3 regions of the Streptomyces sp. NPDC058464 genome follow, and region 3 is predicted to be linked to each of the others. Evidence: riboswitches for the same ligand, from Rfam matches in the RefSeq annotation. Region 3 holds a riboswitch; each other region holds the start of a gene.

Region 1 (2,257 bases), on a different contig from region 3:
GCCGGTCAGCCAGGCGGTGGCGGGACGGGCGCCGATGCCGACCACGACGGCGCCGGCGGGCAGCCGCGAGCCGTCGTCGAGCAGCACCGCGCCGGGCTCGACGCCGGCCACGCGCGCGTGGGTGCGCAGTTCGGTGCCGCTGTCCGCGTACCAGGCGGTCATCGGCGCGGCGACCTCGGCCGGGAGCGCTCCCGCGAGCGGGCGGTCGGCGGCCTCCACGACCGTCACCGCGCAGCCGGCCTCGCGGGCCGCGGTGGCGAACTCGGCGCCGATCCAGCCCGCGCCGACGACCACGATGTCGTGCTGCCGGGCGAGCACCGGACGCAGCCGCTCAGCGTCGTCCAGGGTGCGCAGCAGATGGACGCCGGGCACGCCCTCGGTGCCGGGCAGCGTGATCGGCTCGGCGCCGGTGGCGAGGACCAGGACGTCGTACGGCACCGGTCCGGCCTCGGTGTCCAGCTCGTGGTCGGCGGCGCGCACGCCCAGCGCGTCGCGCCCGAGCGCCAGCTCGATGCCGAGCGCCTCGAAGTCGACCTCGAAGGCGGAGCCCTCCGACTTGCCGAGCAGCACGGCCTTGGAGAGCGGCGGCCGGTCGTACGGCTGGTGCGGCTCGGCGCCGATCAGCGTGATGGTTCCGGTGAACCCCCGCTCGCGCAGGGCGACGGCGGTCTGCACCCCGGCCATCCCCGCGCCCACGACGACCACGCGCCGCGTCTGTGACGTGCCCCGTCGCTGCGTCTGCTCGCTCACGTGATCACCATAGACAAGAACGATAGACAACTGACAAAGAGTCAGTCAGCGGTCGTGGCGAGTGACCTGTTCCACAGCGCCGTCCGAGGCATCGTCCCCAGCGCCGGCCGAGGCCGTCTTACAAGGGCGGAGCTCCGCGGGCTAGGGTGGCGGGGAAGCACACGCGGGAGCCCGGACGCACCGGGCTGAGAGGGAGGCTGGCGGCCTCCGACCGTACGAACCTGATCCGGGTCATGCCGGCGAAGGGAGGGGCTGGACGCCCATGTCCTCACGTACGTCAGACGTCCTCGTCATCGGGGGCGGAATCATCGGCCTGGTCACGGCCTGGCGAGCGGCTCAGCGCGGGCTCGACGTCACCGTGGTCGACCCGGCGCCCGGTGGCGGGGCCGCGCAGGTCGCGGCCGGGATGCTGGCCGCGGTCACCGAGCTGCACTACGGCGAGCAGACCCTGCTGGGGCTCAACCTGGCCTCCGCGCGCCGCTATCCCGGCTTCGCCGCCGAGCTGACCGAGCTCACCGGCCACGACCTCGGGTACCGGCGCTGCGGCACGCTCGCGGTCGCGCTGGACGCCGACGACCGCGCCCATCTGCGCGAGCTGCACGCCCTCCAGCAGCAGTCGGGCCTGGAGTCCGAATGGCTGTCCGGGCGGGAGTGCCGGCGCCTGGAGCCGATGCTCGCGCCGGGTGTGCGCGGCGGGCTGCGGGTCGACGGCGACCACCAGATCGACCCGCGCCGGCTGGCGGCCGCGCTGGTGGCCGCGTGCGAGCGGGCCGGGGTGGCCTTCCACCGCGACTGGGCCGAGCGCCTGGAGGTGGTACGGGGGCGGGCCGCCGGAGTCGTCACCCGGACGGGTGCGGCCCTGGGCGCCGGGCAGGTGGTGCTCGCGGGCGGCAGCCTGAGCGGGCGGCTGGCGGGCGTGCCGGACGACGTGCTGCCGCCGGTGCGGCCGGTGAAGGGGCAGGTGCTGCGGCTGACCGTGCCCGCGCGGTACGCGCCGTTCCTCAGCCGGACCGTACGGGCCGTGGTGCGCGGCGGGAACGTCTACCTGGTGCCCCGGGAGAACGGCGAGCTGGTCGTCGGCGCGACCAGCGAGGAGCTCGGCTGGGACACGACGGTCACCGCGGGCGGCGTGTACGAGCTGCTGCGCGACGCGCACGAGCTGGTCCCGGGGATCACCGAGCTGCCCCTGACCGAGACCCGGGCCGGACTGCGCCCCTGCTCCCCCGACAACGCGCCGCTGCTCGGGCCGACCCTCCTCGACGGGCTGCTGCTGGCCACCGGGCACTACCGCAACGGGGTGCTCCTCACGCCGGTCACCGGAGACGTGATGGCGGAGCTGCTGGCCGGCGGCGAGCCGCCGGAGGAGGCCCGTCCGTTCACGCCGAGGCGATTCGGCACCGTTCCCGGCGTCCTTGTGGAGCAGACCGCATGACCATCTCCGTCACCATCTCCGTCAACGGGGAGCACCGGGAGATCGCCCCGGGCACCGCTCTCGACACGCTCGTGC
Region 2 (2,257 bases), on a different contig from region 3:
ATCTCGCAGAGTTCCTCGAAGTTCTCGTACAGGAACGACTCCTTGTGGTGCGCGAGGCACCAGGCCGCCATGATCGAGCCGCCGCGCGAGACGATCCCGGTCTTGCGGTTGGCGGTGAGCGGCACGTACGGGAGGCGTACGCCCGCGTGGACAGTCATGTAGTCCACGCCCTGCTCGGCCTGTTCGACGACCGTGTCCTTGTAGATCTCCCAGGTCAGTTCCTCGGCCCTGCCGTCGACCTTCTCCAGGGCCTGGTACAGCGGCACCGTGCCGATGGGGACGGGGGAGTTGCGCAGCACCCACTCGCGGGTGGTGTGGATGTTGCGGCCGGTGGAGAGGTCCATGACCGTGTCGGCGCCCCAGCGGGTCGCCCAGGTCATCTTCTCGACCTCCTCCTCGATGGAGGAGGTGACCGCGGAGTTGCCGATGTTGGCGTTGACCTTCACCAGGAACCGCTTGCCGATGATCATCGGCTCGATCTCCGGGTGGTTGACGTTGGCGGGCAGTACGGCCCTGCCCGCCGCGATCTCCTCGCGGACCACCTCGGGAGAAACGTTCTCGCGGATGGCCACGTACTCCATCTCCGGGGTGATCTCGCCCCGGCGGGCGTACGCGAGCTGCGTCACCGCCTCGCCGTCCCGGCTGCGGCGCGGCTGGCGCGGGCGGCCCGGGAAGACCGCGTCCAGGTTGCGCAGGCCACCACGCGGCGAGGTGTGCTTGATCCCGTCGTCCTCGGGACGGACGGGCCGGCCCGCGTACTCGGCGGTGTCGCCGCGGGCGATGATCCAGTTCTCCCGCAGCGGCGGCAGGCCCCTGCGGACGTCGGTCTCGACGAGCGGATCGGTGTACGGGCCCGAGGTGTCGTAGAGCGTGACCGACTGCCCGTTGGTGAGGTGCACCTGACGGACCGGCACCCGCAGATCGGGGCGGGTGCCCTCGACATACCCCTTGTGCCAGCCGATGGACTTCCCGACCTCCGGCGACTTTTCACCCGAAATGGGCTGTTCGTCCTGGCTGAAGGCAGGCGTGCGTGCGTCCTTGTTGGCCATGAGACCTACTCCCTACGCCGGCATTACCCGGTAACAGGTTCGGCGGTCGACGCAGCGGCTTCCGTCGGGCGGCGTTTCATGTGAAACATCACTCGTTCCACGTGAAACATCGCGAATACGGAGGTCAGCGCCCTCTCAGCCCGGTGCTCCGAGCTCCCGCGTGTGCAAAGGTGCCTCCACGCTAGCGTCAATTCGGGCGCGGTGAACAGAGGGCCCCTGCCGTTCTTGCGATGATCGGGCGGTGACCTCGACACAGCAGCACCCCTATCCGCCCCCCGAGCCGCGGCGCGGCAACGGCGCCGCGCAGGGCGGCGGACCCGGCCACGGGGGCCATGGTGCCGGTGACGGACACACCCACGGTCAGGGCGAGCAGTACGACCAGGGGCACGCCCTCAGCCACACCCACCATCACGACAACGGCCAGGCCCCCGGCCACAGTCACGGCCACGGAGAGGCCCATGGCCATTCGGCCAACGGCCGGCCCCATGGCCATGCGCCCGGTCCGAGCACCGGCCAGAGCGGCTCCGGACCCGGCGGTGGTCACGGCCACTCGCACGGGCACAGCCACAGCCACGGCCCCGCCGCGCCCGTCTCCAAGCATCTGCGCAAGGTCATCGCGGCGATCCTGATCCCCTTCACCGCCGCGGTCGTGGTCGGCCTGGTGGTGCTGTGGCCCGGCGGTGCCCCGCCGCACGAGCGCACCGGCGTCGGCTTCGACCGCCAGACGCAGGCGGCGACGGTCACCAAGGTCGTCTCGGTCAGCTGCAAGTCGGTCAACGCCTCCGGCGGCGGCTCGGCCGGAGACACCTCCACCGCCGACGGCGCTTCCTCGAAGGAGGAGGGAGACACCTGCAAGAAGGCCACGGTCCGGGTCGACGCCGGCAAGGACAAGGGCCGTACCTTCACCGAGATCGTGCAGCCCGACCAGTCGCGGCAGTTGCACGAGGGCGAGAAGGTCGTGGCAGCGTACGAGCCCTCCGCGCCCAAGGACCTCCAGTACTCCGTCACCGACGTGAACCGGAAGTTCCCGATGGCGCTGCTGGCCGGGATCTTCGCGCTCGCCGTGGTGGTGGTGGGCCGGCTGCGCGGTGTGATGGCGCTGGTCGCGCTGGCGGTCAGCTTCCTGGTGCTGACCCTGTTCATCCTGCCGGGAATCCTGCAGGGCTCGAACCCGCTGCTGATGGCGGTGGTCGGGTCGAGCGCCATCA
Region 3 (2,257 bases):
TGCATCAGCTCGCAGGCCGGCTGCGGGATGAACTGCCCGTTCTGCGCGACCGGGCAGGCGGGGCTCGACCGGAACCTGTCCACCGCCGAGATCGTGCACCAGATCGTCGACGGGATGCGGGCGCTCCGGGACGGCGAGGTGCCCGGCGGGCCCGCGCGGCTGTCCAACATCGTCTTCATGGGGATGGGGGAGCCGCTCGCCAACTACAAGCGGGTGGTCGGCGCCATCCGGGCGCTCACCGATCCCGCGCCGGACGGACTGGGGCTCTCGCAGCGCGGGATCACCGTCTCGACCGTCGGACTCGTCCCGGCCATCCACCGGTTCGCCGACGAGGGCTTCAAGTGCCGGCTCGCGATCTCGCTGCACGCCCCCGACGACGAACTGCGCGACACCCTCGTCCCCGTGAACACGCGGTGGAAGGTGCGCGAGGTCCTCGACGCCGGGTTCGAGTACGTCGAGAAGAGCGGGCGGCGGCTCAGCATCGAGTACGCGCTCATCCGCGACATCAACGACCAGGCCTGGCGGGGGGACCGGCTGGGGCGCCTGCTCAAGGGCAAGCCCGTGCACGTCAACCTCATCCCGCTGAACCCGACGCCGGGTTCGAAGTGGACCGCGTCGCGGCCGGAGGACGAGAAGGCGTTCGTCGAGGCGATCGAGGCGCACGGGGTGCCGGTCACCGTCCGGGACACCCGGGGCCAGGAGATCGACGGGGCCTGTGGTCAGCTCGCGGCCACCGAGAGGTAACCGCCCTGGACACCGAGCGGTAGGATCTGGCCAACACATCTTCATAATCCGACAGGGGAGCGCCACAGCGCTGAGAGTGCGGCAACCGGGCCGCAGACCCTCTGAACCTCGCCCAGGTCATTCTGGGTAGGAAGTTCGGTCATCACTCAAGCTGTTGCGCCCTGCCCGCACACCGCGGGCAGGGCCGCGTCTCTTCCTGGTCAACTCCAGGAGGAATGAACCAGTGCACATCAGGCACACCAGAACCATCGTGGCCGCGGCGGTCGGGCTCGGGCTCGTGACGCTGTCCGCGTGCTCGTCGTCGGACAGCGGGTCCGACTCCGACTCCAAGACCGTCACCCTCGTCAGCCACGACTCGTGGGCCGTCTCCAAGAACGTGCTCCAGGACTTCGAGAAGCAGTCCGGCTACAAGGTCAGGGTCCTCAAGGACGGCGACGCCGGACAGGCCGTCAACAAGGCGATCCTGACCAAGGACAACCCGCAGGGCGACGTCTTCTTCGGCGTCGACAACACCCTGCTCTCCAGGGCCCTCGACAACGGTCTCTTCCAGCCGTACGAGGCGAAGGGGCTCGACACGGTCGGTACGGCGTACCAGCTCGACGCGGCCGAGCACCGGGTCACGCCCATCGACTACGGCGACATCTGCGTCAACTACGACAAGGCGTACTTCAGCAAGCACAAGCTGACCCCGCCGACGTCGTACGCCGACCTCGTCAAGCCCCAGTACAAGAACCTCCTCGTCACCGAGAACGCGTCCACCTCCTCGCCGGGGCTCGGCTTCCTGCTCGGGTCCGCGGCGCAGTACGGGGATGGGGGCACCTCCCGCTCGAGCGAAGCCGAGAGTGGGGGAGGCTGGCAGGGCTACTGGAAGCAGCTCAAGGCCAACGGCGTCAAGGTCGTCGACGGCTGGGAGCAGGCCTACAACGAGGAGTTCTCCGGCTCGGCCGGCGGGAAGAAGGCGGGCGGCGACCGGCCGCTCGTCGTGTCGTACGCTTCCTCGCCGCCCGCCGAGGTCATCTACGCCGATCCGAAGCCGAGCACCGCGCCCACCGGCGTCGCGACCGGCACCTGTTTCCGGCAGATCGAGTTCGCGGGACTGCTGAGCAACGCCGGGAACACCAAGGGCGGCAAGGCGCTCATCGACTTCCTGGTCTCCAGGGAGTTCCAGGAGGACATGCCGCTGAACATGTTCGTGTACCCGGTGGTGAAGGGCGCGAGCGTGCCCGCCGAGTTCACGGAGTACGGGCCCGCCGCCCAGGATCCCGAGACCATGGCGCCCGACAAGATCGCCGCCAACCGTGACCAGTGGGTCAAGACGTGGACGTCACTCGTACTGAAGTAGCCCCGCACAAGGGCCGTTCGGGGAGCGCGGCGCGGCTCGGGCTGATGGCCCTGCCCGTCGCGTTCTTCGCCGTCTTCTTCGCCTGGCCGGTCGCGGCGATCGTCACGCGCGGCCTGAAGGTCGACGGGGTCTGGCGGTTCGGCCGGATCGCCGACGTCCTCGGCCAGTCCG

What was found. Region 3 has a riboswitch for thiamine pyrophosphate ahead of ACFWPQ_RS17235 (thiamine ABC transporter substrate binding subunit). Riboswitches for the same ligand answer to the same signal wherever they lie in the genome.
Region 1: linked by a shared signal. The riboswitch ahead of thiO (glycine oxidase ThiO) and the one ahead of ACFWPQ_RS17235 (thiamine ABC transporter substrate binding subunit) in region 3 are both predicted to bind thiamine pyrophosphate.
Region 2: linked by a shared signal. The riboswitch ahead of thiC (phosphomethylpyrimidine synthase ThiC) and the one ahead of ACFWPQ_RS17235 (thiamine ABC transporter substrate binding subunit) in region 3 are both predicted to bind thiamine pyrophosphate.

The regions. Positions count from the first base shown of each region.
Region 1 covers NZ_JBHXMA010000042.1:12,641-14,897, forward strand. The annotation lists gene ACFWPQ_RS40300 (NAD(P)/FAD-dependent oxidoreductase) at 1-750, opposite strand, end outside; TPP riboswitch at 904-1,015, shown strand; gene thiO (glycine oxidase ThiO) at 1,013-2,182, shown strand; gene thiS (sulfur carrier protein ThiS) at 2,179-2,257, shown strand, end outside.
Region 2 covers NZ_JBHXMA010000029.1:91,531-93,787, forward strand. The annotation lists gene thiC (phosphomethylpyrimidine synthase ThiC) at 1-1,049, opposite strand, end outside; TPP riboswitch at 1,042-1,219, opposite strand; gene ACFWPQ_RS33400 (YibE/F family protein) at 1,291-2,257, shown strand, end outside.
Region 3 covers NZ_JBHXMA010000011.1:135,479-137,735, forward strand. The annotation lists gene rlmN (23S rRNA (adenine(2503)-C(2))-methyltransferase RlmN) at 1-744, shown strand, start outside; TPP riboswitch at 788-895, shown strand; gene ACFWPQ_RS17235 (thiamine ABC transporter substrate binding subunit) at 968-2,086, shown strand; gene ACFWPQ_RS17240 (ABC transporter permease) at 2,131-2,257, shown strand, end outside.